4 regions of the Rossellomorea sp. QJM3NY_18 genome follow, and region 1 is predicted to be linked to each of the others. Evidence: riboswitches for the same ligand, from Rfam matches in the RefSeq annotation. Region 1 holds a riboswitch; each other region holds the start of a gene.

Region 1 (7,919 bases):
TTTTTCGTCGTGTATCAAGGTGTCTATCTGTGGATCAATCACGAGAGCAGCCAAGATCATACGAAATATAAACGGGATAAAACAAAGTGGACTGAATGGAAGATATGGGGCTTTCTTTCAACCATCCGCAGGCTGTGGTGGCAGCATATGCATAATGGCAAGTTCGCTGCCGGATTCAGTGTAATATTTGGCTTGATTGCCGTCAGTTTCCTATATTCGGCGTTGAAAGAAGAGCCAATCAAACAAATTCAATTTATGAAAAATGAAGAGGGGCGGATCATCAGTGCCCCTCCTCATAAACCATTTGGGGACATGATCCTCGGATCCGATTTCTTCGGTTACAGTATTCTCGATCAGCTTATTGTAGGGGCAAAGTATACCCTGTTGTTTGCTTTGATTGTCGCTTCACTGCGGGTGATCGGTGGCTTCTATCTTGGTATTGCCTATCATTTTCACTTAAAAGAAAGCAGGAAGAACTGGCTTGACCGGGTGGTGGATTCCATTCATTTTCTCCCTTTAAGTCTTATCGCTTATCTCTTATTAAGACCGGTCCTTTGGGGGCTGCCTGTGTTAGGGTGGGATCACTCGATTTTTGAGAGGCTGGTGTTCGAAGCCGTTGTCTTAACAATCCTTGTACTGCCGTTGACCACTGTGTTAATTGGAAATGAACTGAAACTAATAGGGAAGCAGGATTTTGTCCTGTCAGCAAAGCTCCTCGGGGGGAGCAACAAGCATTTGCTCTGGACGCATCTATTCCCTCACCTGGCACCGCGGATGTTCATCATATGGGGGCAGCAATTCATCCAGACGCTTCTCATCCTCGTCCATCTTGGATTATTTCATCTTTTCCTGGGAGGGACGATCATAACAGGCGGTCTGGTCCCGGATCCTCCGAAATCAGGAACATTTGAATGGTCGGGCCTGATCAGTTCCACGAAGAATTCACTTATGACTGGCAAGTACTGGATTGTCATTGCTCCACTCGTTGCCTTTATGATTGCAATCATCGCCATGCAGCTGATTGTTCAGGGAGTGAAGGAAATCCAGCAAACGAAAGTCGGAGTGCTGGTGAACAACAAACCGATCAAGACGAAACAAAAAACAGTTAAAAAGAAAACCAACCGTCCAGCGGTGGAAGACTTCCAACTTGTCCGCCAGCAAACCTTTAAAGGATAAGGAGGAGAAAAAGGTGAACAGAAAAAGTCCGAAACTTCCATTGACTGATCAGGAGAGGGCTGCCCTCCGCAGAGCCAAGATACGACTTGGGGATCTACATGAATTATCTCCTGGAATTCTCCGGGAGACACTTAAAATTACGATGGAAAGATCCCGTTACTTAGTCGGCATGTCCATTTTCCAACAGATCCCTTCTATTGGACCTAATATGGCTCACAATGTTGTAGAGGATCTTGGATTTTATTCCCTTGAAGAAATAAAGGGAGAGAAGGGAGAAGACCTTATCATCGACTTAGAAAAGAAGTACGGTGTTTGGATGGACCCGTGCGTAGAAGACTCACTCAGGTGTGTCGTCCACCACGCTAATCACCCTGAAAGCACCAAGAACTGGTGGGACTTCACAACACAAAGAAAAACCTATCGCCAAACTCACGGCTACCCGGGAGACCGCCCCACCAAAGCCTGGGATCAATAGGTCCGTCCCTCCTGAATTCCAAGCCGGGAAGCGTATTTACGCTTCCCGGCTTTCTTTTTTGCTGATTTTTGAGGGACGGACCTCATTCGTATATCCTCCTTAAAATGGACATCATAAAGAAAAAGGAGTGATGCTATATGAGAACCCTTGTTATCTGTTTACTTATGACTTTTTCTATACAAATGCCCGTTTCAGCAAGAAACATCCTTCCCCTTTCGGCCCACCAGAACGAACTCGCGATTGTGATTGATGATTTAGGAAATGACATGGAAGGGACAGAGGAAATTATGAGTCTTCCCGTCACTTTGACAATTGCGGTCATGCCATTTCTCCCAACGACCAAGGCAGATGCGGAAAAAGCCCATAAAAATGGACATGAGGTCATTGTCCACCTTCCTATGGAACCGATGTCTGGGAAAGCGAGCTGGCTCGGGCCGGGGGCAATCACGACCTCACTATCCGATGAAGAAATCAGAAAGAGAGTGGAGCAGGCCCTGGAGGAGGTTCCTTATGCAGTGGGAGTCAATCATCATATGGGTTCGAAGGCTACCGCCGATGAGCGGGTGATGAGGATTGTTCTCGGCATATGCAAGGAAAGGGGTTTATTTTATCTGGATAGTAAAACAACAGGAAAGAGTGTCATTCCGAAGCTTGCTAAGGAACTGGGCGTCCCATACCTTGAAAACGAATTATTCTTTGATGACATCTACACCATTCAGCACATCGGGAAGCAGGCAATACTCCTTTCAAAGGCATTGGATCGTGATGATGCAACCATCGCGATCGGACATGTAGGGGTTACAGGGATGAAGGTGGCCACCATGTTAAAAGAATTTCTTCCTCTTTATGAGAAAAAGGCGTCAATCGTGCCCTTGTCCGATCTCATACCGGAATATCATCTGATTGATGAGAGCATGCCTTGATGGTGTGCTTTTTTTATGGACATTTAATAATGAAAATGTGTAAATAATCTGTTAATCGAGGCTTAATTTTTTGAGGAAAGGAAACTCTCCTTTATAATCAGTAGGTAAGAAGGAGATGATTCGAAATGGATTACGCAATCGTGACAGGAGCAACAAGGGGATTAGGAGAGTCCGTCGCCAGGCTCTTTATTGAAAAAGGCATCGGCATTCTCAATATTTCCCGTTCGGATAATGACAGCTTACAAAAGCTTGCAAGGGAAAAAGAAGTGTCGTATGAATTCTTTCCCTGTGATCTATCTCAATCAGGACAAACAGAAGCGGTTTTTCGCGAAGTGGGGACAAAGGTATTTGGATCTGAAGCTGAGACGATATTTGTCGTCCAAAATGCCGGAGTGGTGACACCGATCAATACGTCGGGTGAAGTGGAAAACGAAGCATTGGAAACAAGTGTGCACGTTAATCTATTATCACCTATGATCGCCACCAATGAATTGCTCAAAGCAGCCAAAGGCTCTGAATCGAAGATGATCATGGTCAACATCAGTTCAGGAGCAGGAAGCCGTCCTGTTTATGGCTGGAGTACGTATTGCGCGACTAAGGCGGGAGTCAATATGCTGACTGAAACGGTGAGCCTTGAGCTCTCTAATACCCATAGCCGTCATCAGATCATCGCTTTCAGTCCGGGAGTGATGGATACGGATATGCAGGGGGAAATCCGATCGTCATCCAAAGAAGCCTTTGCCGAGGTTGAGTCGTTCCAGCGCTACAAAGAAGAGGGTATGCTGCGCAGCACGGACACGGTTGCTGATGCACTTGTGACCCTCATAACCAAAACCGATATTGAAAGTGGCAAACTGTATCATGTGAATGATTTGTTATAAGAAGAGAGCAGATTCCTGAAAGCGGGGTCTGCTTTTTAAATGGTCTTTGATAAATCCGGACACAAAAAGAGACAAACCCAGACCGGTTTGTCTCTTTTCCAACAAGATTAAGAAGAACGGACCGGATCTCCATCAGCAACGGATCTCCTAGTGAATTTCGGAAGGGCGAATTGAATCGCAATCAACCCACAAACGGCAATCAGGACAGGATAGAAGGCATATGGGATGATGCTGACCGGTGATATGCCGGCTACTTCTGCCACTAACAGTGCCTGTGCACCGTATGGGATCAATCCTTGAACGGCACAGGAGAAAATATCCAGGATGCTGGCCGACTTACGGGCATCAACGCCATACTTATCGCTAAGCGTTTTCGCCAGTGGTCCTGCGATGATAATGGAAATCGTATTATTTGCTGTGCAAAGATTCGTTGAACTCACCAATCCTGCTGTAGCAAGCTGTGCTCCTTGAGGAGATTTGATTTTACGGGTGGCATGATAAAGGATCGCTTGAATCCCACCATTATGACGAATCAGTTCGACGACTCCGCCGATCAGGATGGACAGGATCACAATCTCCGCCATGCCCGTCATACCATCAGCTACACTACCAAAGTAACTCGATGGGGTAAAGCTTCCATCAGTAAATCCGATAATCCCTGCCAACACAATCCCGCCTATTAAAACGACAAATACGTTCAATCCTGCAAGGGCCCCGATGATGACTCCAAGGTAAGGGATGATTTTAACCCAATCGAAGCTTCCTGCGTCGACAGAGGATGGAGTCCCCATCGTAAGGACAAAAAGGATGACCATAGTGATGATGGCTGCCGGTAATACAATGAAGAAGTTCACTTTGAACTTGTCCTTCATTTCCGTTTTCTGTGTGCGTACGGCTGCAATCGTTGTATCCGAGATGAACGATAAATTATCCCCGAACATCGCTCCTCCGATGACGGTGGCCATAGCAAGGGGCATGGAAATATCTGCTCCTGAGCTGATGCCCACTCCGATAGGGGCAAGTGCTGCAATCGTCCCCATGGATGTACCCATTGATAAGGAAATGAAAGCGGCGATGATGAATAATCCAACAATGATTAAATTACCAGGAAGTACGGATAGGGCAAAGTTGACGGTTGAATCAACAGCCCCCATCTTTTCTGCTACACCGGAAAACGCGCCGGCTAATAGGAAGATAAAGACCATGATCATAATATCCGGATGCCCGGCGCCTTTTGCGAACCGTTCAACCTTAGAGGTTAACGATTCTTTTCGATTCATCGCCAGGGCTACAACTGCGGCAATGATAATGGATACGAGAACAGGGAATGCATAAAAATCTCCTGAAAGGATTCCCGCTCCAAGGAACAGTGAAACAAATATGATCAAGGGCAATAAAGCCAGTAAATTACCTTTTTCTTGGTTCATGTCAAACACTCCTTTGTCGTGTGAAATCAAATAAAAAAACCTCTTCCAACATAAGAAGAGGTTTCATTCAAACGAAACACTCCTCTTATCTTTCAAGCATTACGCTTGCTGGATGTGGCACAGCACTCATCATGAGTCCGCTGCCGAGACATCACAGGGCCAGTCCCTCCGTCTCTCTGGATAAGAAGATATGTTATTTAGTTAATTTAAAATATACTTCCATACTTTAAAGGGTTTAATTGAAAAAGTCAAACGGTAATTTATTGGAAATGAAAACGTAGTGCGTGGCTGCCGTAGCTGGCTCAAACCAAAGCGTAGGCTGTTCGCCGTAGCACGGGATACATCGTAAAACGCGAGGCTTTATCCATAAAAAGGCATAAATTCATAGACAAGTGAACGGTCAGGGTCTACTATAAGATAGACAAAAACATCTTGGGGGATACGGTAGTGGAAAGAAATGTACGAAATCAAATTTTTACATTACAAGGGTTTTATTTATTGACGTTCTTCGGGGTTGGTAGTTTATATCCTTTACTTAGTGTGTATTTGAGCGAAAGTGTGGGGTTAAATGGGTATCAGATCGGAACCATTATGTCTGTCGGCCCGATCATGATGATTTTCTTCCAGCCGATATGGGGGATGGTCAGTGACACAACCAATAAGCCGACCGTCGTGTTAGGGTTGACTTCCTTAGTTGCAGGGATCTTTGCTCTTGGTTATTTATTCATGGATGTTTACTATGGATTGTTGGTGGTAGCAATTTTAGTTGCGATCTTCCAAAGCGCCATCATCCCCGTCTCCGACAGTATCAGTTTGAAGTATACGAGTAAAGTCGGTTATAACTACGGAAATATCCGATTGTTCGGCTCATTGGGATTCGGAATTGCCGTGTTCATCATGGGGAGGCTTTCAGAGGGATTTATTGGACCGACGATCATTTTCTACTCCTTCTTTATCTGCCTAGTCCTTTCAGGGTTCCTATCCTTCCGTTTTCCTAAAGAGAGAGCGGCGGCTAAGCTTGATTTAAAAGCCGGGATGAAGGAATTATTCACGATGAAAAAATTTCTGATCTTCCTGGCTGTCACGTTCCTGGTATTTGGCCCGAATTTAGCCAACAACGTGTATTTCGGATTATTCGTGGAAGATTCAGGTGGTACGTACGCCGGAATCGGCCTCGCATTTCTGATCGCCGTCCTATCAGAAGTACCGTTTATGAGAATCGCGGGAGGTTGGATTGATAAGTTCGGTCTCTTGACCGTAGCGGCGCTGGCAGGCGCTGCATCCATGATCCGCTGGCTATTTTACTTCACGGAACCAAGTCTATGGCTGGTATATTCTTCAGCAGTGATGCAGGGTCTTGCCATCGGATTATTCATTCCTGCAGGGCTTCGCTACATTAAAGAAATCACGCCGGCACATATTACAGCTACTGCCGTGACCGTCTATTCGGCCATCGGAAATGGCCTCGGGAATTGGTTCAGTACCTTCGTGGGAGGTTTCATCTATGAAACATACTCCATTTACACGGTATACCTCTTCTTCGCAGTCCTGTCACTCCTTGGCATCTTCCTCTGCTTCGTCCTAATGAAAGAAGAAAAGAAGAATGCATTAGCCTACTAATAAAACATCTTCAGGCATCCGCTACCCACGGATGCCTATTTTTAATATAAAATTAACAAAAGGAAGGATTTTCCTTATAGGGTGTATAAGTATATATAAGTGGCTTTACCCCCGGTTAAATGTGCAGCTCAAAAAAAGAAAACTTTAAAAGGTTTTGATTTTATCTATTTGTGGTACAAAAAGGATAAGTCATTCATTGAAATTTATATAAATACAAGTTAAAATAATATTATTAGAAAATTCTTTCAATTAAAAAGAGAACCATCACTTTAACTAAAAGGGGACTTTGAAAATGGAAAATACATTCGTTTACTCAAAAGAGAATGCAAATCTTGGGGATACGATTCAGTTTAAAAGAAAGAAACATGTCATCAATGGTGTCGTCACGACTTTAAGAGAAAATACCGTCATCGTCAAAATGGATAGGGAAATTGCGAAGAATCTTGACTTACCGGATGATCAAACGGTCGTAGCACATAAAAACTATGTGGTGACAGAGCGAGCAGAAAACGATACACAGCCTGTATTTGTTTATGATGGGTGGAATAGCGCATTAAAAGCCTAAGTTTCAGCCTACAAATAAAGTAACCCTGAAACGGCCTCACCATGAGAATGGATGTAGACGAATCAGGGTTATTTGTGTTGTGCAGCTTATTTTAGTCTCGCGACATATTCCTCAACCATTTCCGTTGTCACTAGCTTTCTTTGCGGAACTACCCCACGTCTTGCTAAGGCATTGATTTCATTTGTCACTTGATTAACATGATCCGTTGTAAAAGGTTTTCCAGCAGAACAAAGCTGAACAGCTTCGTCAATCGCTTTTTCTCTGCGCTCATCAAGTTTCATAAATTGCTGAACAAGTTGATTTTGCATGTTGGAATGCTTGGAAATTTCTTTGTGCACACTCACGATTTCATCCCTCTCCTTATTTTTACAATAAGTCTATTATGCCTGTTTCTATCTCCAGATGGCAATGTTCAATCATCCCTTTTATAAGATGGGGGACAGCAGGCTCCTTTGACTAACTTTCTATCAATAGTATACCTGAGAATAGAATAGAATAGAAAAAATGACAAGAAAAAAGAGCAGGGACATGCTCCTGCTCTTTGGTATAAGGTTTATTATTCATTTACTGCTTTTTTAGGCATGTCACTTTGGCGCTTTGGCCAGCATTCGACATTTTTTAAACCAGGAATGTCATCTGCATAGAATACAGGGTCCAATCCTTGACGACGCTGCGTCATATAGTTGTCCAAAGCTTTAAAGGCAATCGGTGCCAGAATGCCGATGGCAGCCAAGTTCGTAAGGGCCATCAAGGCCATTGAGAAGTCAGCCAGGCTCCAGACGATATCAAGGCTTGCGACAGACCCAAAGACCACCATTCCCAGTGCAATAAAGCGGTAGATCATAAGGGCGG
Region 2 (7,919 bases), 910 kb from region 1:
GCTGTTTCTTGACTCCTTCGATCGGTAATTGTTTTACCACTGGAGCCAGGAAGCCGTGAATCACAAGACGTTCAGCTTCATGCTGAGGAATCCCGCGGCTCATCAAATAGTAAAGTTGAAGTGGATCCACTCGCCCTACTGAAGCAGCGTGTCCTGCCGTTACGTCATCTTCATCAATGAGAAGGATCGGGTTTGCATCCCCTCGTGCTTTTTCGCTAAGCATCAATACGCGTGATTCCTGCTCGGCGTTTGATTTGGAAGCACCATGTTCAATCTTACCGATACCGTTGAAGATAGAAGATGATTCGTCCTTCATGACGCCATGCTTAAGGATGTATCCTTCAGAATTTTTACCGTAGTGAACAACCTTTGTCGTAAAGTTCTGTTTCTGTTTCCCGCGTCCAACGACTACGGTTTTCGTATCGCCATAAGAGCCATCGCCCATAAGGTTCGTGACGTTTTCAGAAACGGTGTCCCCATCGTTCATCAATCCCAGTGCCCACTCGATGCGTGCATCTCTTGCAGCTATTCCACGACGGTTTACGTAAGTCGTGATTCCGCTTGAGAGGTTATCCACTGCACCGTATGCCACTTTCGCATTATCCTTCGCCAACACTTCCGTTACGATGTTATAGACACCATCTTCCACATCTGTGGTGGAAATATAGTTTTCAACATATGTCACAGAACTGTTATCCTCAGCTACCACCAATACATGGTTGAACATAGCAACTTCAGCATTGTCGTGGACGTATACCGCTTGAATCGGTTGAGAAAGTTCAACGTTCTTCGGAATATACAGGAAGACCCCGCCGTTCATCAATGCAGCATGAAGGGCTGTAAGCTTATGCTCATCCGTTTTCACGCCCTCAGTCATGAAATACTTCTGTACCAGCTCACTGTGCTCTTTTACAGCTGTAAAAATATCCGTAAAAATAACACCGTTGTCTTTTAATTCGTTTGAAAGAGAAAGAAAAGCTGGCGTATTATTTCGTTGAATATAAAGGCTTTGATCCTTGCTTTCTAAATCAACTAATGCTTTCACTTCATCTGGCAGCTCACTCAAAGATGAAAACGTATCACTATTCACTGTGTGCTTTTGGAATTGAGTAAAATTCCAATTTGTGATTTTCGTTTTATCAGCAACTGGAAGGCTTAGATCCTTTACTTTACCAAAGGCATCTGTACGAAGGGTTGTTAACCAATCCGGCTCTCCAAGTTGTTTTGAGTAGGAGCTGACATAGTCTTGATCTACTGGTAGTTTCGTTTCTACAGTCATTTTCATCCCCCTAACACTTACGCTTCTTGGCCGACAGTTTCGTCTTTGATTCCCAGCTCTTCTTTAATCCAGTCATATCCTTCTGCTTCAAGGCGCTGTGCTAATTCTTCGCCGCCTGATTTTACAATGCGTCCCTGCATCATTACGTGAACGTGATCAGGTGTGATGTAGTTAAGAAGGCGCTGATAGTGAGTGATGATCAAGCAGCCGAAATCTTCCCCACGCATTTTGTTGATTCCTTTTGAAACAACTTTAAGCGCATCGATATCAAGACCTGAATCGATCTCGTCAAGGATAGCGATCTTAGGTTGGATCATCATTAGTTGAAGGATCTCGTTGCGTTTCTTCTCTCCGCCTGAGAATCCTTCGTTCAGGTAACGTTGAGCCATATCCGGATCCATTTCCAAGTATTCCATTTCAGAATCCATCTTGCGGATGAATTTCATAAGAGAAATTTCTTCTCCTTCTTCGCGACGGCTGTTGATCGCTGAACGTAAGAAGTCAGCGTTCGTTACTCCATTGATTTCACTTGGGTACTGCATTGCAAGGAATAGACCTACGCGAGCGCGCTCATCCACTTCCATTTCAAGGACATCTTCTCCGTCGAACGTGATGCTTCCTTTTGTCACTTCATACTTTGGATGACCCATGATAGCAGAAGATAAAGTTGACTTACCCGTACCATTCGGTCCCATTACCGCGTGGATTTCTCCACCTTTAATTTCAAGGTTAACCCCTTTCAGGATTTCCTTTCCTTCAATCTCAACATGAAGATCTTTAATTGTTAAAGTAGAACCTGCCATGTATATTTACCTCCGTGACTTTATAATGAATTTAAGAATATAATTCTTTAATCATTCTCAATTTATTCTCATTACAATCTTATAACAAATAAAAGCTATTATCAACTTTTTCAAGTTGTCAGTTCATGTTAGCCGAACGATAGAAACCCTTTCTATTGTTCGCCAAAATGTGTGGGAAAATGTAGGGTGTCGATGACCTGTTTTCCTAAGGCAGACTATGTGAGAAATTTTGCTTTTCATATAGCGAGTGATTTGATTTCCGCTGCAGGTGCTCGCTTTCCTCGGGGCGTGAGTTGAGCCTCCTCGGGCAAAGCCCTGCGGGGTCTCAACTTTCCCGCTTTTCCCGCAGGAGTCGAGCACCTTCCGCTCCAATCAATTTTCAAAGCCTGTGCTTCCTACAATGGCCATAAATTTAATTTCTAATAAATAAAAAACCAGTGCATCGTCTATACACTGGTTTCCTTTTTTCTTCCTTATTATATATTAGCGTGCACCCTGCGATCAAGGGCCGCAATCATTCTCCGGCTTTCTTTGTAATCCTGCTCTCTTTTCTTCTCTACTTGCATTCTGACATCATGCTTTCGTTTGTACACCTCATAACCTATTCCATGGGCTCCATGCATTGCCTTCTCCATTTCACTTGTGTACGAGATACTCTCAAGAGAGTCGATAATGAATCATTCCTTTCAGGTTTTTAATTACTTTACAACTATACTACCCCCTCGTTCACAAGACAAAACCGGTATTTCATCATTTTTTCTGAAATTCATCCGTCAGCCTGATTCCCGGGGGCTACCTTTAAGTTTTCACAAAATTCCGCCGTTATACTTCCAAATAATAGTCCACCGGTGAAATATTATTAGTTTGGATGTATATTTATTACTGCTGGAGGTCCGCATATTTATGATTTTCGTAAACGTATCCATAAAAAAAGAGAAGGATCTCTCCCTCTCGATGCACTCATTGCTTTAATTGATTCAAATCCTGAATCGACTGTTGTACTAATGTTACGGCCTGACTCATGACTGCGCCTCCACCGAATGCAGCTGTTACACCGATGGTTTCAAGGATCTCTTCTTCAGAACATCCTTGATCGAGGCATCCTTTTGTATGATAGATGATACAATATTCATCCTGGGAATAGAGACTGATTCCCAGTGCTATCAACTGTTTTTCTTTTTTGGAAAGGATCCCTTCCCTGAAGCAGTGCTCTGTGAACGTATTATATTGCTCAGCAAGCTCAGGCATTTTCTCAGTGAAGATTCCAAGTCCCATTTTATAATCATGAAGGGCAGCTTCGGTTGTATTTCTAGGTTCCATCTGCATATCATTCCAACTCCATTTCGAAAATAGATTCATCGGAAATAGTATGAGCCAATTTGGAAATGAATATGTTAAAAAGTTACCGATACCACTTGATGAAAGAAAGCGACTGGGACAAGAGTGTTTTGTTAAAAGAAAATCCGAACGATCTTTCGAAATTCTTTTTTAAATCGAAGTCGTTCGGATTTATTATTTAGCTGTATACGTAAATATAAATACTTTTGAATGTAGTGAGTAGTGGTTGATTTCCGCTCCAGGTGCTCGCTTTCCGCCCGAGGAAAGCGAAGTCTTGCACGGAAATCAATAGCGGTGTAACAAGTAGTCCCCACTATGTTCGTCTTTAGAGGAAATGGATTAGAATATGTCCCAGCCTCTTTCCTATTGTTATTCGGTTACGGGTACAACGGCTCCATCCCATTCTTCTTTGATGAAGTCCTGGATTTCTTTTGAGCGCAGGGCTTTGACCAGTTCTTTTATTTCTTTTTTGTTTTCGTCGCCTTTATTCACAGCTATTACGTTCACATACGGGGAGTTGCTGTCTTCGATGGCGATGGAGTCCTCCAGGGGTTTCAAGCCTGCATCTATGGCATAGTTGGAGTTGATCACAACTGCGTCCCCTTCTTCATTTTCATACATTTGCGGAAGGAGGGCCGCTTCATACTCATAATCGAATTTCAGTTTTTTTGGATTTTCTTTGATATCTTCCAGCTGAGCCTGTGTATTTTCAACGCCGTCCTTTAACGTAATCAGACCCTTTTTCTCTAATAATGTAAGGATGCGGCCATGATCGGATACGGAATTACTCATCAAGATCGTGGCACCTTCAGGAAGGTCCTCAAGAGATTTATACTTTTTGGAATACACGCCGATCGGCTCAATATGAATACCGCCTGCATTGACGAAATCATATTCATTCTCTTTCATCTGCAAGTCCATGTAAGGTACGGTTTGGAAATAGTTCGCATCCAAATCACCATTATCCAAGTCTTTATTTGGAAGGATATAGTCCTGATACGTTTCAATTTGCAAGTCGATTCCCTTATCTTCCAGAATCGGTTTCACTTTTTCTAGGATTTCTGCATGGGGAACATTTGAAGCTCCTACCACTAACTCCTTCACGTCTCCGCTTCCAGATCCGGAATCACTCCCGCATGCTGCCAATCCAAAGATACTTGTTGCTGCTACCATTCCTGCTAACCATTTTTTCATCTGTTTTCTCTCCTCTTATCGTTTGTCTAATTTATTTGTGAAGTAGTCTCCAATAAGTTGTATTGCAAATACAACGAGTAAAATCATGATGGTTGCGGCAAGGGTTACATCCTCCCTGCTCCGTTGAAACCCATCCAGGTAAGCGAGGTTTCCCAATCCCCCTGCACCGATGACACCCGCCATTGCCGTGTACCCCACCAGGGCGATGGCTGTTACCGTGATACCTGAGATCAAGGCCGGAAGAGATTCAGGAATAAGCACTTTCCATATTATTGTGCTTGTTTTCGCTCCCATTGCTTTCGCTGCTTCGATGACACCTTTGTTCACTTCTCTTAATGCGATTTCAACCATGCGTGCGTAAAACGGTGCTGCTCCGATGATCAGGGCGGGAAGGGCCGCGTTCGCCCCACGGATGGTATCCAATAAGAATTTTGTAAATGGAATCAGTAATACAATCAGGATAATGAACGGAATCGAACGGAATACATTGACCACTGCACTGGTCACGGTATAAGTAAGCTTGTTTTCCCATAAATTTTCCTTGGATGTAAGAAATAACAGGATTCCAAGAATCAGTCCTACTACGAAGGTAATCAGGACTGACATCCCCGTCATATAAAGGGTTTCAACAGTCGCTTCCCACATCTTCTCCCAGTCCACATTCGGAAATAAATTTTCTATCATCCTCGGATCACCTCCACTTTGACCATCTGTTTCTCAGCGAAGGCAAAGGCTGCCTGAATCGTCTCTTCGTTTCCATCAAGGTGGACGAATAGCGTACCATAAGCCCCTTTTTGCGTTTGGGAAATCTGTCCTTGAAGGATATTGACATCCAGGTCGAATCTTCGGATCAAGCTGGTAATGAGCGGTTGCTCAGTCGATTCACCAACGAAGGTGAATTTCAGTACTTTTCCTTTAGGATACTGAGCTAAGAGGTGATTGATCGTTTCCCCTGTTTCTTCCACTTGAGATACTTCTCTCACAAATCGCTTCGTCACCTGCTCTTTGGGATTTCTGAACACCTCAAGAACATCCCCAAGCTCTACCACCTTCCCTTGTTCCATGACCGCCACACGATGGCAGATTTTTTTGATCACATGCATTTCATGGGTGATCAGGACGATGGTCAGGCCTAAACGTTTATTAATATCCACCAATAAATCAAGGATGGAATCGGTTGTTTGCGGATCTAAAGCAGAGGTGGCTTCGTCACAAAGCAGGACGTTGGGATTATTTGCAAGGGACCTCGCAATACCGACCCTCTGCTTCTGTCCACCGCTCAACTGGGACGGATAGGCGTCCCCTCTTCCATCTAATCCAACCAGCTCCAATAATTCGTTGGCTCTTCTCATTCTCTCTTTCTTGGAAACTCCAGCGATTTCTAAAGGAAACTGGATATTTTCAAGTACCGTGCGTGACCACAGGAGATTGAAATGCTGAAAAATCATCCCTATTGACTGCCTCGCCTGCCGAAGATGTTTTCCTTTCACTTGGGAAACGATCTGCCCATTCACATTCACGGTTCCAGTTGTGGGAACTTCAAGTCCATTGAGCATCCGGATCAACGTACTCTTACCTGCCCCACTATAGCCAATCACTCCAAAAATTTCTCCTTGGGCAATGTCGATGTTGACGCCATCAACGGCTGAAATAGGTCCTGATTTTGATTGAAAGATTTTTTTCACATTTGAAATAGTAATCATGCTGTCTCCACCTTCTTTCCGAGTAAAACGACATTTTTAATTAGAATTAAAATTACGCTTGCCATTCACACAGCCTTTACGCAAACAATAAAAAATGCCTTCCTGCGATAAGCAGAAAGGCATAATCATATATAGGACTATCCTTTCTCTCATCTTTCAAAGCAAAAGCTTTGAGTGAATTGGCACCATTTCAATTTTCATTGACGGTTGCCGGGCTTCATAGGGCACGTCCCTCCACCTCTCTAAATAAGAGTAAAGTATCAATTTATTTAATTTTTTGAATTGTTAAAGACTCTGAAAATTTGCTACATGGAAGATTCTATCATCGAAAATAGAAGTGTGTCAATTCTTTTTTCTCTTTTTTTCATACTTGAACCGGTTCCTTGACCCTGGACCTCGTCAGCCACAGGACAGACTCTACAAATAACAGCTGACGGTATCCTCCTCTGACTTTCAGGATGTCGTTTTCGATCAGTTGAGACAATCGTTCTTCTCCTGAAAGTAGGGATAGCATGTCCTTCTCTTTTCCCTCAATGACAAAATGGGATTCCCCACTACCATCAGTCAATACAGCACAACCTCCGCTTGAAATGGATATCCCGTATAGGTCCTTTTCACAATGAAATTGAAGAATAAATGGGCTGTCTGGAAACAAGAGTCTTAAGTGATACCTAGAATGACACTGATCTACTAATTCCTCTAAATATATTCGCATGAATACACCCTCCCAGTGAAACTTCTATATAGTATCAATTCCACTTTTAGGTATTTTTCCCTTTTAGACATTCTCGACATGTTTTGAATGAGTGTATCTTATTTGTCGAACAGTAAGAATTTGGGTGATGACCAGTCAAAAAGTGAGCGGATTCGAAACATTTCCCAAGAAATATGTCCTCGTTTGTAGAAAGAAAATGACTGCTTTCGTAAACTTTTCTGTTTTTATCAGCATCGTGCTGATTGATTTCCGCTCCAGTTGCTCGCTTTCCTCGGGGCGTGAGTTGAGCCTCCTCGGGCTTCGCCCTGCGGGGTCTCAACTTTCCCGCTATTCCCGAAGGAGTCGACCATCTTCCGCTCCAATCAACACTATTCATGTACTTCTAAAATTAGATAAATATGCGACAGTTCGTTATAATATCATTTTTTTATGTGGAGAGGGCAATTTCATCCAATTTCTAAAGCAGATGAAGAGAAGAAGTGCAGACAAAATAAAAAGACCTTATCTAAAAAGGTCTCTTATCCCCACTAGCTGTTTTGGATTTTGTTGATGGTTTCGTATAGGAATGGTACGGATTGAAAGGCATAGATTCTCTCCATTTCCTGTCCATCTTTAAATAAGAGAAGGCAGGGGACGCTTTCTATGGATTGTTCTTCGGCGAATTGGGGCAGATAGTTCAGGTTCGCCTTCACAAAATGAAATGACTGGGGGAGTTTCTCGACCACTTCCAACATTTTACCCGCGACCTGACATGTACCACACATCGGTGTATATAGATAAACGGCTACAAACGTATGGTATTCGATCGATTGGTTTAATTCTTCTGTCTGGCTTACCTCCAACAAAACTAAATCATCCTTTTTCCTAGATATTCTTTATGCACATCG
Region 3 (7,919 bases), 1.1 Mb from region 1:
GAAAAAGTGTTGGTCTCTTCTATCTTCCCTTATTTGCCCAGTGCTTCCGTTTTTAACGCTTCTGCTTTGTTCGTGCGTTCCCAAGGAAGATCGATATCGTTACGGCCGAAGTGTCCGTAAGCAGCTGTCTGCTTGTATATTGGACGACGAAGGTCCAGCATTTTAATGATTCCTGCAGGACGCAGGTCAAAGTTATTGCTGACAACGTCAATCAATACATCTTCTGAAACTTTCCCTGTTCCAAATGTATCAACGGAGATGGATACGGGCTTCGCAACACCGATAGCATACGCTAATTGAACTTCACATTTGTCAGCAAGGCCTGCTGCCACGATGTTCTTCGCAACATAGCGCGCTGCATAAGCTGCTGAACGGTCCACTTTTGTTGCATCCTTACCAGAGAATGCACCGCCACCGTGACGAGCGTATCCGCCGTAAGTGTCAACGATGATCTTACGTCCAGTAAGTCCCGCATCACCTTGAGGTCCGCCGATTACGAAACGGCCAGTCGGGTTGATGAAGTATTTAGTCTGTTCATCGATCAGTTCTTTCGGTACAACCGGGTCGATGACGTATTCTTTCAAGTTACGTTGGATCTGCTCTAACGCCACTTCCGGGTGATGCTGAGTCGAGATAACGATCGTGTCGATGCGGACCGGCTTATCGTTTTCATCGTATTCAACGGTTACTTGCGTTTTTCCGTCAGGACGAAGGTAAGGAAGGATCTCTTCTTTACGAACTTCCGTTAATCGACGGGAGATTTTGTGTGCAAGGGAAATCGGAAGAGGCATAAGCTCTTTCGTTTCGTTACATGCGAATCCAAACATCAGCCCTTGATCACCTGCACCGATGGCATCAATTTCTTCATCCGTCATTTGACCTTCACGGGCTTCAAGGGCCTGATCGACACCTTGAGCGATATCAGCCGACTGCTCATCAATGGATGTAAGAACGGCACATGTTTCAGCATCGAAGCCGTATTTCGCACGGGTATAGCCGATTTCACGGATCGTTTCACGAACGATTTTCGGAATATCGACATACGTATTCGTAGTGATTTCACCGGCAACCAGAACAAGACCCGTTGTGACAGACGTTTCACACGCTACACGGGCATTCGGATCATTCGTAAGAATTGCATCAAGAATTGAATCAGAGATTTGGTCACAAATTTTATCTGGATGTCCTTCGGTTACGGACTCAGATGTAAACAGACGACGTTTAGTTGACATCAAGGTTCCTCCTTAAGCATATTTGTCAGAACGATTCTTCTGACAAAACAGTAAACAGATACGGTACTCATTTCCCTAAGTAGTATGAAGTAAACATGATTCATTTATAAATAAATCATGATTTATGTGCATGTGGTCCACTATAAACAGAAAAAACCCTTCCTCGGGGAAAAAAGCTTCAGAGGAAAGGTTTCAGATCATAGCCGCGCCTTTTCTCTCTTATCGTTCAAGGTTTAGAGACCTTGCCTCAGTTTAGCACCTTCGCTTAATCGGATTCATTAAGGAAATGAATCCATTCACTATTTAGCAGGTTGCTGGGTTTCATAGGGTCTGCTCCCTCCACCAGCTCAGGATAAGAGTATCCGTTCAAGGAACAATGATAACGGTTAGGACAAGTGGTGTCAACTTTTTTTGGATGACAGGTTTAACCATTCATTTCATGATTTCAGCCTGTTTTTCTTCATTAAAATAACCTAATGGGGTAATGAGGCTAAACATTGCAGGAAGTATTACATATAAATAAGAAGAAACAAGCTTTATTCGGTCAAGAAATGTGACAAAATGAAGACACCTTATAAAATTAAATAAATAGTATAGACTAATAGCTCGATTGTGTTATACTATTTTTGTGAAGAAAACGATACCATTAAATAAATTTATATAAAGGAAGGGTTCTAATGAATTCAGTGAGCATGTCTAATGAATTAACAGAATTACTTAACGGTCAAAACATTCAGGAACAATTATCTGTTTCTCAACTAGTCGAAAAGGTCCTTCAACGAAATGAAGGCGTTTTAACATCATCAGGTGCAGTCAGAGCAGAAACTGGTAAATACACAGGACGCTCTCCTAAAGATAAATTTATTGTGGAAGAACCAACTACGAAGGATAAAATCGAGTGGGGTTCTGTCAATCAGCCGATCTCTTCGGAATCATTCGATAAATTATATACAAAAGTCATCACATACTTAAAAGAAAAAGAAGAAGTTTTCTCATTTAAAGGGTTCGCAGGCGCAGACCCAAAACATAGACTGCCGATTCAAGTGATCAATGAATTCGCCTGGCACAATCTGTTCGCCCACCAATTATTTATCCGCCCTCAAACAGAAGAGTTGAAAGAGCATCAATCCGAATTCACCGTGATTTCAGCTCCGAACTTCAAAGCTGACCCTGAAGTCGACGGAACTCACTCTGAAACGTTCATAATCGTTTCATTTGAAAAGAGAATCGTATTGATCGGCGGTACGGAATATGCCGGTGAAATGAAGAAATCAATCTTCTCTGTCATGAACTATGTACTTCCTGAATCCGATATCCTTTCCATGCACTGCTCTTCGAACGTCGGTCGTGAAGGCGATGTAGCGTTATTCTTCGGATTGTCCGGTACAGGGAAAACGACTTTATCCGCAGATCCCAACCGCCGCTTGATCGGTGATGATGAGCACGGCTGGTCCCCGAACGGCGTATTCAATATCGAAGGCGGCTGCTACGCTAAGTGCATCGGTCTGACACGTGAAAAAGAACCTCAGATCTTTGATGCGATCCGTTTCGGTTCCGTCCTTGAAAATGTCGTTCTTGATGAAATGTCCCGCATCGCGGATTATGATGATAACACTTTAACAGAAAACACGCGTGCTGCCTACCCCATTCAAGCGATGGAAAACATCGTGGAACCAAGTATCGCAGGGCACCCAAATACAATTGTATTCTTAACAGCTGATGCATTCGGCGTATTACCTCCAATCAGCAAGCTGACGAAAGAACAGGCAATGTATCATTTCCTAAGCGGTTATACTTCAAAGCTTGCAGGTACGGAGCGTGGAATCACGTCACCACAGGCAACATTCTCGACATGCTTCGGTTCACCGTTCCTTCCGCTTCCTGCCACTCGTTATGCAGAGATGCTTGGTAAGAAGATCGATGAGCACAATGCGCAGGTATTCCTTGTGAACACCGGTTGGACCGGAGGAGAATACGGAGTTGGGAATCGCATGAAGCTTTCCTACACCCGCGCCATGATCCAGGCAGCCCTTGAGGATGAGCTTACGAATGTCGAAACCGCAACAGACGAGATCTTTGGCCTGAACATCCCGGTTCACGTTCCTGGTGTTCCAGACGAAGTGCTTCAACCGAAGAAGACATGGTCCAATGAAGCGGCCTATGAAGTGAAGGCAAAAGAACTGGCTCACAAATTCAACGAGAATTTCAAGAAATTCTCGAACGTCCCTTCTGACATCGAGGAAAAAGGCGGCCCGGCCGTAAAATAAATCACTTAACATACAAAGGTCCGTCCCTCAAATCTGAGGGACGGACCTTTGTTATCGTTATAGCCCTTTTTTGCGGCCGGTGATTCTGTTAAATAAGAATACCACAACGGCAATAATCAGTAGAACATGGATGACAGCTCCACCGATTTTAAAGATCAATCCTAGTAACCAAAGAACTAATAAGATTCCGATTATGGTCCAAAGCATGTGTGCTCCTCCTTAAAACTGTTATAGAAAAACTGTTGTGCTCTTAAGTTTCCCTAAAAGATGAATTTTAAAACCATTACCATTTCCTTATTATTTTTTACGATTCCTCTGAAAAATAGCACTTTACTAAATATTACTAATTTTGGTATGATTATGATTAAATTTCACAGGGGGGAATTGAGATGATCAGACAGCTTACAGAGAAAGACCATGAGATATGTCAACAACTCATTCAGCAGCAGCCTGCTGAGAACTTGTTCATCATCGGGGACATCGAAGCCTTTGGATATGAACAGGATTTCCAGAAAATTTGGGGAGATTTTGATAAGGAAGGAAATCTTAGGGGAATCCTTCTCAAATACAGGGAAAACTTCATCCCTTTTTCCATGGGGGAATTTGACGCTGAAGGCTTCGCCGCCATTATCAATGAGACAGAAGACTACAGCATCGTTTCAGGATTAAAACGGATTGTCACTGAAGTTGAACCCTTCTTATCCAGGACAATCAATTCGAAAAGACATATGTATTATGCCAAATGTGACAGTACATCCTCCATGGAAGACCGGGACCTGCCGCATGTGAAAGAGGCTTCTTTCACCGATTTACCGCAACTTGTGGAGCTGTTGAACGCTATCCCGGAATTCAGCGGTGGAGACTTTACCGTAGAGAAGAGAAAGCATGGGATAGAAAAGGGGGTTGCCCGCAGTTACTATGTAGAAGAGGACGGAAAGTTCGTTTCTTCCGCTTCCACCACAGCGGAGAACAGCATGTCCGCCATGATCGTCGCCGTATGCACCCATCCGGAATATAAGAAGAAGGGCTACGCCACCGAGTGCATGACAAAGCTTTGCCGGGACGTTTTGAGCGAAGGAAAAGAACTATGCCTATTTTATGATAATCCTGAAGCAGGAAAAATTTATAAGCGCATCGGATTCAAAGATATCGGTTATTGGTCAATGTATAAATTCAAATGAAAAAAAGTGGATTCCTATAAATAGGCATCCACTTTTTTATTATGCTGCCACGTTCCGGTTCTGGATCAATTTCGCCTGTACCAATCGTTTTCTTACGGTGATTCAATTTCCATAAAAAAAGCCCAGCGGATTCACCTTATCCACCAATATACGACATTTCGATTTTACGATTCATCTTGCTTTCTTCGGTGCGGACTTCAGAGTAACGGTCCTCCCGCTTTTCCCAGATAGATTGGATCTTCGCAGTAATTTCCTCATCAGATGCACCTGACCGGAGCATGTCTCTTAAGTCGTATCCTTCTGAGGCGAACAGACAGGTATAAAGCTTTCCATCTGTTGATAACCGCGCCCTCGTACATGAACCGCAGAAAGTTTCCGTCACTGAGGAGATAAACCCTACCTCGGTATCCGTTCCTTTGTGGCGATATCTCTTAGCTACTTCTCCAAAGAAGTCCTGCTTAACAGGTTCGAGTTGATAATGCTCCTGAATCATATCAAATAGCTGTTTTTTTGAGACGACGTCTTTGAAATTCCAACCATTCGTACAGCCAACATCCATATATTCAATAAAACGCAGTGTAATGTTTTCTTCCTTAAAGAAACGCACCATTGCCAATACTTCCTGATCATTTAACCCTTTCTTGACAACCATGTTCACCTTGACTTCAATCCCCGCCTCTCTTGCTGAGAAGATCCCCTTCAGAACGGCTGAGACACTCGTATTCATATTATTTATATTCTTGAATACATCATCATCAAGAGAATCAAGACTGACATTTACCCGGCATATACCTGCTTCCTTCAGCTCTTTGGCATGCATTGCCAGGAACACTCCATTTGTTGTTAACGTGACGTATTTAATCCCATCAATCACCGAAAGACGTTTTACCAACACCGGAAGATTTTTTCTCAGTAAAGGCTCTCCGCCGGTTAAACGAATCTTCTCCACTCCATATTCCGCAAATATTTCTGCTAAGCGGACAATTTCCTCGAAGGAAAGGATTTCATCTTGTTTCATAAAGGGATAATCAGCCCCGAAAATCTCTTTAGGCATGCAGTAGCTGCATCTGAAATTACAACGATCCGTTACTGAAATTCTTAAATCACGCATCGGTCGTTTTCGGGTATCGAGAACATTCTTCATTTTCTCGCACTCCTTACTTTTTGTAGCGATATGTGTTCATCTTATCACGAAGGGTCAGGGTTCATTATGATGTTTATCACAGTCCTCCTTTTTATTTAAAATTTTCCAAATCATGGACTGTATTCACATTTCTAAAGGATCCGCTCGCATTTTTCCCCATCTCTTTTTCCTCTATATAAAGAACGTCTATTGACTCCACTTCAGGCCCATAAAGTATATATCTTCCTTTCCAGAATTTAGTTGTAAACGTAAGCATAACATGTTACTTTAAATGCAATAGTGATAAAAGTTACATGTAGAATATATGTTATCTAGTAGATGTTTATTGGTACTCAAATTTAGGAGTGGTGATACCTTAATGGAATTGAATAACAAAAGAAAAAGCGACCTTTCCACTGTTTCTGAGGATTTGGCTTCTTTATTACAGTCAATCGGAACTCCACGAAAAATAAAGAAAGGCACCTTCTTATTTCAGGAAGGGGAAGAAGCAGCTGAATTATATCTGATTAAATCCGGTATTTTTCAAATTAGCAAGTTGAGTCTTGAAGGCAAGGAATTGAACATGCGAATATGTAAAAAGGACGACTTTATTGGAGAATTGACGCTTTTCTCTGATGATGCCACTTACATGTTAAGTGCATATGCGTTAGAAGAAGGAGAAGTTCACGTCATACAAAGAGATGCGTTAGAAAAAAATCTAATAAACGATGCCCCCTTAACCTTCGAATTTATGAAATGGATTTCAACTCACCTTAGAAAAAACCAATCAAAAATCAGGGATTTAATCATGAATGGAAAAAAAGGCGCCCTTTATTCCACCATTATCCGTATATCAAACTCTTATGGGATTAAAAATGAAAAAGGAATTCTTCTCGATATTCATCTCACCAATCAGGAATTAGCCAAATTTTGTGCTGCGACGAGAGAAAGTGTTAACCGTATGCTGAGTGAATTAAAGAAAAAGAATATCATTGATTATACATCTGACGGCAAGATCATCATTATGGATTTAGAATACCTTAGAGGAGAAATCGGTTGTGAAAACTGTTCGATTGATATTTGCAACATAGATTAAGAGAATGTGAGGCGGTCTCAATGTAAAGTTGAGGCCGCCTTTTTATATTCCAATAACTGTGAAAAGTGTCACAGTTATTTTTCAGGGATTCTTTTATAATGATGAAAATGCATTTATAAGAGGAGGAGAAGGAATGCATAAGCAGGATTATCTGCTTTACCTGAAAAGTCTCAGCTTGTTTCAAGACATTGGGAATAGTCAACTGAAAAGGATAGTGGAAGCTTCAAGCATCATAAAAAAAGAAGAGGGTGACATTATTTGCTTACAGAAGAGAAACTCGATGATCATCATATTATCCGGTTCTCTCCACGTTCACATTAAAGAATCCCGGGATTCTCAATATAAAATTGGGTCATTCATAACAAATGATATGTTTATGCCGAGTGTCTTTCTTCATTATCATAAAGATGGGGATTCAATTAGTCTTGAGGTGAGAGAAACCACAATATATATGGAAGCCCCTCTTCAATTAATCATCAATATATCGGACCAGCATCCATTGCTGCAAAGAAATATATTGCGATCTTTTCATAAAAACTTGAAAAGCTCTTATGAAGAAATTGTGAATTTAATGAGTTGAAGAGTTTCTCCTGTGAAGTTTTTTTTGCTCGTGTGATAAACTTCACAACCTTATATGTATACCGTTGTTAGGATATGGATATAGATTTTCATTTTTTTAGGATTGAAAGGGGAATCATCCAATGAAGAGTACAAAAATCCAGCTGCCTCTTCAAACATCAAGTCTCATCGCCGGGTTTATGGTATGGGTACTCATTTCTTCACTTATGCCGAATATTCGTCAGGATATTAATTTAACGGACGGAGAAGTTGCCTTAGTGACAGCAATCCCCGTCATTTTGGGAAGTGTGCTTCGTATCCCGATTGGATATTACACAAATCGATTCGGTGCCAGATTAATCTTCACGATAAGCTTTATCGCATTATTATTCCCTGTATTCTACATCAGTCAAGCTGACTCACTCACGGATTTAGTCATTGGAGGTCTTTTGATTGGTATAG
Region 4 (7,919 bases), 1.4 Mb from region 1:
TCAGGAAGGAGGAAGAGTCTTCGGCTTCTTCATCTGCGATCTCATCTATCCGTGTAAGATCATAACCTGTCGTCCACAGCTCAGGAAGAACGACGGTACCGCACCCTTCTTCCTTTGCTTTTTTTACCCACTGTTCCACTTTAACTTTGTTTTCTGCAGGTTTTCCAAACACGATATCCATCTGGGCGAGACCAACCTTTTGAATCATTACCTTCACCTCGTTATGTACTTTTTGTCAATTATTCCTTTACATTCTGTATGTTCCGTTATATCATTTGTGACTAGAATTTGAAAGTAATTAATTTTCAAAAAAATGAGTGGGTGATTGTATGAAACACTTTGAAAAAGCAAAACGCTTGGAATTATTACCGGAACAATTTTTCGCTTCCCTCGCAGGGACAGTGAATGCTGTTGTGAATGAGGGGCATGACGTCATTAATTTGGGGCAGGGAAATCCAGATCAGCCGACGCCTTCACATATTGTGGAAAAATTAACGGAAGCGGCTCAATCTCCTTCCAATCACAAATATCCACCATTTCGTGGTTTATCGAGCTTTAAAGAGGCAATCGCTGCCTTCTATTTCCGCGAATACGGTGTGGAGATAGATCCAGAAACCGAAGTAGCGGTTCTCTTCGGAGGAAAAGCGGGTTTAGTGGAAATCCCTCAATGTTTATTGAACCCCGGCGACGGAGTATTAGTCCCTGATCCCGGTTATCCGGATTATGTATCGGGGGTGGCATTGGCAGAAGCAAGTATGATCAAGATGCCGTTGAAAGAGGAAAATGGGTTTCTCCCGGACTATCGGGTGCATTCCCGTGAAGAATTGGAAAGGGTAAAGTTAATGTTCCTCAACTACCCCAATAATCCAACAGGTGCGACAGCCACAAAATCCTTTTTTGAGGACACGGTGGAACTTGCGTTAAAACATGATATTTGTGTGGTGCATGACTTTGCTTATGGGGCGATCGGTTTCGATGGACAGAAGCCTGTGAGTTTTCTAGAGACGGAAGGTGCAAAGGATGTCGGGATTGAGATATATACATTATCGAAAACCTATAATATGGCAGGCTGGAGAGTCGGCTTTGCCGTTGGGAATAAGAGTGTCATTGAAGCAATCAACCTCCTCCAGGATCACCTTTACGTAAGCCTGTTCGGAGCGATTCAAGAAGCAGCCACTACGGCCATACTGAGTTCTCAGGATTGCGTAACGGAACTGGTTGCAACATATGAAGAACGAAGACAACTCCTGATCTCGGGTCTCCAGGCAATAGGGTGGGATGTAAAAGCTCCGCAAGGTTCCTTTTTTGCCTGGCTTAAGGTGCCGGAAGGGTTCACTTCTGTTGAGTTCTCAACCTATTTACTTGAAAAAGTCAAAGTGGCCGTTGCTCCTGGTGTAGGCTTTGGTGAATACGGAGAAGGGTATGTGCGTGTCGGTCTTTTAACTACAAATGAACGGATAAAAGAGGCGATTTCCCGTATAGAAAGTTTAGAATTATTTCACAAAAGGGATTGACATATGTTGAAATTGGTGCAATAATCCAACTGAATTAATAGAATGAAATTCTTATCAAGAGCAGGCGGAGGGACCAGCCCGATGAAGCCCGGCAACCGACTTATTTAAGCACGGTGCTAATTCTTGCAGCTATAAAGCTGACAGATAAGAAAGAGTGCCGAATATAAACCTCTTCTTATCTGGAAGAGGTTTTTTTTGTTTGCAACTTGCTGAAATCAAACCGTTGAAAATTGTTTTTACATAGGGAGGTAATACGAATGAGTGAAGTGATTGCAACATATCAACTAAAGGGAAAGAGTGGTTCATTCGAGAAAAAAGCAGAAGGGATTGCTTTGGGACTCACGGTCGGGTCATGGACGGACTTGCCGCTACTGGAGCAGGAACAATTGAGAAAATACAAGGGAAAAGTCGTTTCAGTGGAAGAGAGGGAGGAGAAAGGCTCCTGGGGGGAGGTGAAGATTGGGTATCCGAGTCATAATTTTTCCAATGATATCCCGGCTATCCTTACAACAGTATTCGGTAAGCTTTCACTCGATGGTGAAGTGAAATTACTGGATCTGGAGTTCTCAGAAGACTTGAAAAAGTCATTTCCCGGTCCACGTTTTGGGGTAGAGGGCATCAGGGAATTAACAGGTGTTCATGGTCGACCGTTGTTAATGAGCATATTTAAAGGGGTGATCGGCAGGGATCTCACGTTCCTTGAAAATCAGTTAAGAGCTCAGGCCCTCGGCGGAGTCAATGTCGTAAAAGATGATGAAATATTATTTGATAATTCCTTGACCCCCTTTTTTGAAAGAGTGAGATTAGGAAAAAAAGTGCTGCACGACGTATTTGAGGAAACGGGTAAGAGAACCTTGTATGCCGTAAATCTGTCAGGGAAAACCTCGCAATTGCGGGACAAAGCAAGAAAAGCCAGGGAGCTTGGGGCAGACGCTCTTTTATTCAATGTATTTTCATACGGTCTTGATGTTCTGCAGGAATTGAGAGAGGACCCTGAGATTTCATTGCCAATCATGGCTCATCCTGCCTTTGCCGGGGCTGTTGCAGCATCTCCAATATATGGAGTGAGCTACTCTTTATGGTTGGGTAAATTATTGCGAATGGCCGGGGCTGATTTTTCATTGTTTCCATCTCCGTACGGAAGTGTGGCACTAGAGAGGAGCAACGTCCTGTCCATACGCCATGAATTAACAAAGGATGACGACCATTTGAAGAGAACATTGCCAGTTCCATCAGCAGGCATACACCCTGCAATTGTACCCCTATTGGTAAAAGACTTTGGGACAGATTGTGTCATTAATGCCGGAGGAGGCATTCACGGTCACCCTGACGGTGCAAGTGGGGGAGGAAGGGCATTCGGTCAAGCGATCGATGCTGTTTTATACGGAACGTCACTCCAGGAGGCAGCCAAAACCCATGAAGAACTGCAGAAAGCCCTGTCCCTATGGGGAGTGGAGGTAAAGGTGTAATGTGTCTTCCGGTCATATTCTGTGATTTCGATGGGACGATCACAGAAACAGATAATATCATTTCTTTGATGAAAGCCTATGCCCCACCAGAATGGGAACCTATAAAAGAGGACATTTTAAACCAGTCGGTCTCGATCAAAGAAGGTGTAAGCAATATGTTCTCATTCATTCCTTCTTCACAGAAAGACGAGATGATCCAGTATTTAATGGAAACAGCGGTTATTCGTGAAGGTTTCAAGGAATTCGTGGACTATACAAAAGTCAATGGGATTCCGCTGTATATTGTGAGTGGGGGAATAGACTTCTTTGTTCACCCGTTACTGAAAGAATTCGGGCCTTTTAAGGCTGTATATTGTAACGAAGCTATCTTTAACGATTCGACCATAACGATTCATTGGCCATATCCATGTGACGTGCACTGTGAAAACAAAGGATGTGGATGCTGTAAGCCTTCCATCCTGAGGGCATTATCCCTAGAAAATCATGAGGTGATTGTAATAGGGGACTCTGTTACAGACATCGAGATGGCGAAGCTTGGCGATACAGTACTCGCAAGGGACTATCTGGCACGTACATGTAATGAAAAGGGAATCCCATATCATCCTTTTGAAACATTTCACGATTGCATAAAAGTGATAGAAAAAGGAGTGACAATATGAAGTCATATCAATCCGAATGGGAAGAGCTCGCTGATATCAAAAGAGAATTGGCAGACAGGGACTGGTTTATGGGAACCAGTGGGAACCTGGCGATACGTGTGGGATCAACTCCTGTATCTTTCCTGGTTACGGCAAGTGGAAAGGATAAGCGAAAGCATACGAAAGAGGATTTCCTCCTCGTGAATGCACATGGTGAGGCATTGGAGCAAACCCAACTGCGCCCATCAGCTGAAACCCTGCTCCATAGTCATATATTCAATGGGAGCTCAGCAGGATGCAGCTTGCATGTCCATACTGTTGCCAATAATGTGATCAGTGAACTGTATGGGGATGATGGTGTCATAACATTCAGAAGCCAGGAACTGATTAAAGCCTGGGATAAATGGGGTGAAGATGATTCCCTGTCAATCCCGATCATTCATAATCATGCGCATATCCCAACCTTAGCGGATTCCCTCCACACACACATTCAAGAAGATAAAGGGGCCGTGCTCATTCGCAATCATGGAATTACGGTTTGGGGGCGTACAGGATTTGAAGCTAAGAAACTATTGGAAGCGTGTGAGTTCCTGTTCCAATACCAACTCACACTATTATCATTAACAACTACAAAATCCATTTCCAGGGGAGGAGTCAAATTATGACAACGATACACATTCAGGGGAAAAATCAGATCATTGATCATCAAGAAGAGGTAGTAAAGTATTTAAATGAACAAGGGGTAATCTACGAACATTGGAACATTGAAAAGCTGGATGAATCACTAAGGGACAGATACGCATTAACCGATGATGATAAAGAGGCAATTCTCTCAACCTTTAAAAAAGAGATAGAAGATATTTCAGCACGCAGGGGGTATCAGGCCCGGGATGTGATCTCCCTTTCCGACAGAACACCAAATCTTGAAGAGCTATTAAAGAATTTTCAACAGGAACACCATCATACGGATGATGAAGTACGCTTTATTGTAAATGGACATGGGGTATTCGTCATTCAAGGAAGGGACGGAGATTTCTTTGAGGTACACCTCAATCCGGGCGACTTAATTTCCGTGCCTGAAAACATCCGCCATTATTTCACCTTAAGCGATGATAAAAAAGTAGTCGCAGTCCGCATTTTCGTTACCCAGGAAGGCTGGGTACCAATCTATTGATCATAATATCAGGATAGACAAAGAGTCATTTCATTTGTCTATTCTTTTTTTTGAACGTATGGCGAAAAATGTCTAATTCAGCAATAATACTAGTTATTTTGTCTTGTTTTGCGAATCTATTTACTTTTCTGATAATAATTGGGATAATGCTCAAGTAATGATTTTACTTTAAAAAGACTAGGAGCTAAAAAGGAGTTTAGTAGAAATGGGTCGTTTATTAAAACAGAAGTGGCTATTATTGAAAATTAACCAGAAGCGCTCGGAAATGGTATCGATGGGAGTGAACTTGGGATTATGTGCTGAGGAGACAATCAAATGCAGCCAGCAATTGGATCAGTTATTGAACGACTATGAGAAGTGCATAAATAATGGTGGATCCCAGCCACTCTATGAATCATCAAGTGAATTAGGACAATACATTAAGAGTTTATTGAAACGCACTGCTTCTTGACCACTCACCAGGAATTCCCTCATCATTCAGACAAATATGAAAAAGAATCTCCGTTCATTTCCACATTCACATCTTATTAACAAAACTAATTTGTCGTTATTTCAAAAGTAAAGGACGGTTCGCCAAAAGCGGGCCGTCCTATGCTTTTTACTCCGGCAGAAAGACTCTGACAGTTGACAATGATCAGATATATTTGTATAATGTTTTGAAACTGAGATATATTCTTTAAAGGAATGAATGCCATGACCGAAAAACAAAATACAAAACAATCGTTGAAACTTTTCATTGTCCTATCCAGAGCTTTTAAAGCTTTAAACGAAGAGATAAATAAGAACATACAAGAAAATGGATTGAACCCGACTGAATTTGCCGTACTGGAGCTTCTGTATCATAAAGGAGACCAGCCTCTGCAGCAAATTGGAGGGAAGATCCTGTTAGCTTCAGGCAGCATCACTTACGTAGTCGATAAGCTTGAAAAAAAGGGGTATCTTAAACGTGTTGCCTGTCCAACGGATCGTCGGGTCACATACGCCCAAATTACTGAAAATGGCAGAGGGTTGATCGATGATATTTTCCCTAACCATGAGAACCGGATCCACGAGTTGATGTCTGCACTGTCTCCAGACGAAAAAGAAGAAACCATTCACATGCTGAAAAAGCTTGGACTATCCATCAAAGATCTGTCCTACTAGGCCACATCAATCTGCCCTGTCTATTATAGACGGGGCTTTTATTTTTGGGAGATTTTAATGAAATCGATCCCTATATTAACAGGAGATTCCGGCTATGAAGTCGAATACCTATAATCGGGATGAATTTAAGAGGAGGAACAAAGTATGAAGTTTGAAGAATATACATATAAAAGACCAAATCTGGAAGAGATTAAGCCGGCTTTCGAAAAGGTGCTCCAGAAATTTAAAGCAGCTTCAAATGTTTCAGAACAGATGGAAGCGATCAAGGAAATCAATGAAATTCGACTTACCATCGACACCATGCAGAATATTTGCTATATTAGGCATTCCATTGATACAAATGATGCTTTTTACAAAGAAGAGCAGGAGTATATCGATGATATGATGCCTGAGGTTTCGGGCATGGTGACAGAATATTACCAGGAACTGGTGAATTCCCGATATCGTCAGGAATTAGAAGATAAGTGGGGAAAGCAGTTATTTTCTCTTGCAGAGAGTGAAATCAAAACGTTTTCCCCTGAAATTATCACTCTGCTTCAAAAAGAAAATAAGCTTTCTTCCCAATATACGAAACTGGTGGCTTCTGCCAAAATTCCGTTTGAAGGCGAAGAGAGAACGTTGGCCCAAATGGGTCCCTTTACACAATCCGTAAATCGCGGGACAAGGAAAGAAGCAGCCTTTGCCACAGTCTCTTTCTTTGAAGAAAATCAGGAAGAATTAGATCGTTTATTCGATGAGTTAGTCAAAGTCCGTCATACGATTGCAACTACGTTAGGATATAAGAACTTTGTTGAGTTAGGGTACTATCGCATGACGAGGACGGATTATACACCTGATATGGTAAAGAATTTCCGTCGTCAGGTGAAGGAGCATATCGTTCCTCTTTCAACAGAGCTGAAAGAAAGACAGGGGAAGCGGATAGGAATCGACTCCATGAAATTTTATGATGAAGGATTTAAATTCACATCCGGCAACGCATCCCCTAAAGGAGACCCTCAGTGGATCATTGACAATGGTAAGAAAATGTATGAAGAGTTATCCCCTGAGACAAAGGAATTCTTTGATTTCATGATCGAACGCAATCTCATGGATTTAGAAGCGAAGAAGGGGAAAGCGGGAGGAGGGTATTGTACATATATTGCAGGGTATGAAGCACCCTATATCTTCTCGAATTTCAATGGTACGTCTGGCGATATCGATGTATTGACACACGAAGCAGGCCACGCATTCCAAGTATATTCAAGCCGTGGTTTCGATATTCCGGAATACATTTGGCCAACGTACGAAGCGTGTGAGATCCATTCCATGAGCATGGAGTTCTTCACATGGCCATGGATGAATTATTTCTTTAAGGAGGATACGGATAAGTATCAATTCTCTCATTTGAGTGAGGCACTGCAATTTCTCCCATACGGTGTAGCGGTTGATGAATTCCAGCATTTTGTGTATGAGAACCCTGAAGCCACACCTTCTGAACGGAACGCAGCATGGAGAAAGATCGAGAAAGAGTATCTGCCCCACAAAGACTACGATGGAGTTTCGTATTTGGAAAATGGAGGGTTCTGGCAGCGCCAATCCCATATTTACAATTCACCATTCTACTATATTGATTATACGTTAGCTCAAATCTGTGCTTTTCAATTTTGGAAGAAAATGAATGAGGATCGGGAAGGGACTTGGGATGATTATGTTTCCCTTTGTAAACTGGGTGGAAGCCGTTCATTCACAGCACTCGTGGAAGCGGCCCATCTAGACTCCCCATTCCAGGAGGGAACCGTCAAGAAAGTAATCGAACCAATCAGGCAATGGTTAAATGGAATCGATGATACAACCCTATAAATGAACCAGGACAGCCGCATTTTATGCGGCTGCTTTTTTTCGTTAATTAAAGAATTCTGTTCTTTTGCTTCTGATTTCCCGTGCTTGTACATAAGGTGAAGTAGAAGGTGTCAGAGGTGATGGGATGAAAAGAATGGCTGGA

The links. A riboswitch is a leader RNA that binds a small molecule or an ion and turns the genes downstream of it on or off. The one in region 1 is predicted to bind S-adenosylmethionine.
Region 2: another riboswitch for S-adenosylmethionine. It lies ahead of AC0VXY_RS18840 (methionine ABC transporter ATP-binding protein); the one in region 1 lies ahead of AC0VXY_RS01290 (Na+/H+ antiporter NhaC family protein).
Region 3: another riboswitch for S-adenosylmethionine. It lies ahead of metK (methionine adenosyltransferase); the one in region 1 lies ahead of AC0VXY_RS01290 (Na+/H+ antiporter NhaC family protein).
Region 4: another riboswitch for S-adenosylmethionine. It lies ahead of AC0VXY_RS08150 (2,3-diketo-5-methylthiopentyl-1-phosphate enolase); the one in region 1 lies ahead of AC0VXY_RS01290 (Na+/H+ antiporter NhaC family protein).

The regions. Positions count from the first base shown of each region.
Region 1 covers NZ_CM149659.1:228,930-236,848, forward strand. Annotated here, with positions in the region: gene AC0VXY_RS01270 (ABC transporter permease subunit) at 1-1,176, shown strand, start outside; gene AC0VXY_RS01275 (helix-hairpin-helix domain-containing protein) at 1,190-1,651, shown strand; gene AC0VXY_RS01280 (divergent polysaccharide deacetylase family protein) at 1,789-2,574, shown strand; gene AC0VXY_RS01285 ((S)-benzoin forming benzil reductase) at 2,700-3,455, shown strand; gene AC0VXY_RS01290 (Na+/H+ antiporter NhaC family protein) at 3,563-4,882, opposite strand; SAM riboswitch class I at 4,965-5,069, opposite strand; gene AC0VXY_RS01295 (MFS transporter) at 5,330-6,502, shown strand; gene AC0VXY_RS01300 (DUF2187 family protein) at 6,795-7,067, shown strand; gene AC0VXY_RS01305 (YpbS family protein) at 7,154-7,411, opposite strand; gene AC0VXY_RS01310 (alanine/glycine:cation symporter family protein) at 7,624-7,919, opposite strand, start outside.
Region 2 covers NZ_CM149659.1:3,625,768-3,633,686, forward strand. Annotated here, with positions in the region: gene sufD (Fe-S cluster assembly protein SufD) at 1-1,279, opposite strand, end outside; gene sufC (Fe-S cluster assembly ATPase SufC) at 1,297-2,082, opposite strand; gene AC0VXY_RS18820 (YuzK family famiily protein) at 2,559-2,717, opposite strand; gene AC0VXY_RS18825 (carboxymuconolactone decarboxylase family protein) at 3,043-3,408, opposite strand; gene AC0VXY_RS18830 (MetQ/NlpA family ABC transporter substrate-binding protein) at 3,790-4,614, opposite strand; gene AC0VXY_RS18835 (methionine ABC transporter permease) at 4,630-5,298, opposite strand; gene AC0VXY_RS18840 (methionine ABC transporter ATP-binding protein) at 5,295-6,317, opposite strand; SAM riboswitch class I at 6,464-6,570, opposite strand; gene AC0VXY_RS18845 (SCP2 sterol-binding domain-containing protein) at 6,682-7,032, opposite strand; gene AC0VXY_RS18850 (thioredoxin family protein) at 7,560-7,874, opposite strand; gene AC0VXY_RS18855 (toprim domain-containing protein) at 7,880-7,919, opposite strand, start outside.
Region 3 covers NZ_CM149659.1:3,456,083-3,464,001, forward strand. Annotated here, with positions in the region: gene metK (methionine adenosyltransferase) at 30-1,232, opposite strand; SAM riboswitch class I at 1,449-1,591, opposite strand; gene pckA (phosphoenolpyruvate carboxykinase (ATP)) at 1,910-3,499, shown strand; gene AC0VXY_RS17845 (lmo0937 family membrane protein) at 3,557-3,706, opposite strand; gene AC0VXY_RS17850 (GNAT family N-acetyltransferase) at 3,889-4,680, shown strand; gene moaA (GTP 3',8-cyclase MoaA) at 4,817-5,824, opposite strand; gene AC0VXY_RS17860 (Crp/Fnr family transcriptional regulator) at 6,183-6,899, shown strand; gene AC0VXY_RS17865 (cyclic nucleotide-binding domain-containing protein) at 7,033-7,479, shown strand; gene AC0VXY_RS17870 (nitrate/nitrite transporter) at 7,601-7,919, shown strand, end outside.
Region 4 covers NZ_CM149659.1:1,585,624-1,593,542, forward strand. Annotated here, with positions in the region: gene AC0VXY_RS08140 (carbon-nitrogen family hydrolase) at 1-208, opposite strand, end outside; gene AC0VXY_RS08145 (aminotransferase class I/II-fold pyridoxal phosphate-dependent enzyme) at 330-1,514, shown strand; SAM riboswitch class I at 1,563-1,665, shown strand; gene AC0VXY_RS08150 (2,3-diketo-5-methylthiopentyl-1-phosphate enolase) at 1,772-2,983, shown strand; gene AC0VXY_RS08155 (2-hydroxy-3-keto-5-methylthiopentenyl-1-phosphate phosphatase) at 2,983-3,642, shown strand; gene AC0VXY_RS08160 (methylthioribulose 1-phosphate dehydratase) at 3,639-4,286, shown strand; gene AC0VXY_RS08165 (1,2-dihydroxy-3-keto-5-methylthiopentene dioxygenase) at 4,283-4,795, shown strand; gene AC0VXY_RS08170 (aspartyl-phosphate phosphatase Spo0E family protein) at 5,001-5,246, shown strand; gene AC0VXY_RS08175 (MarR family winged helix-turn-helix transcriptional regulator) at 5,480-5,938, shown strand; gene AC0VXY_RS08180 (M3 family oligoendopeptidase) at 6,083-7,777, shown strand; gene AC0VXY_RS08185 (YkvI family membrane protein) at 7,902-7,919, shown strand, end outside.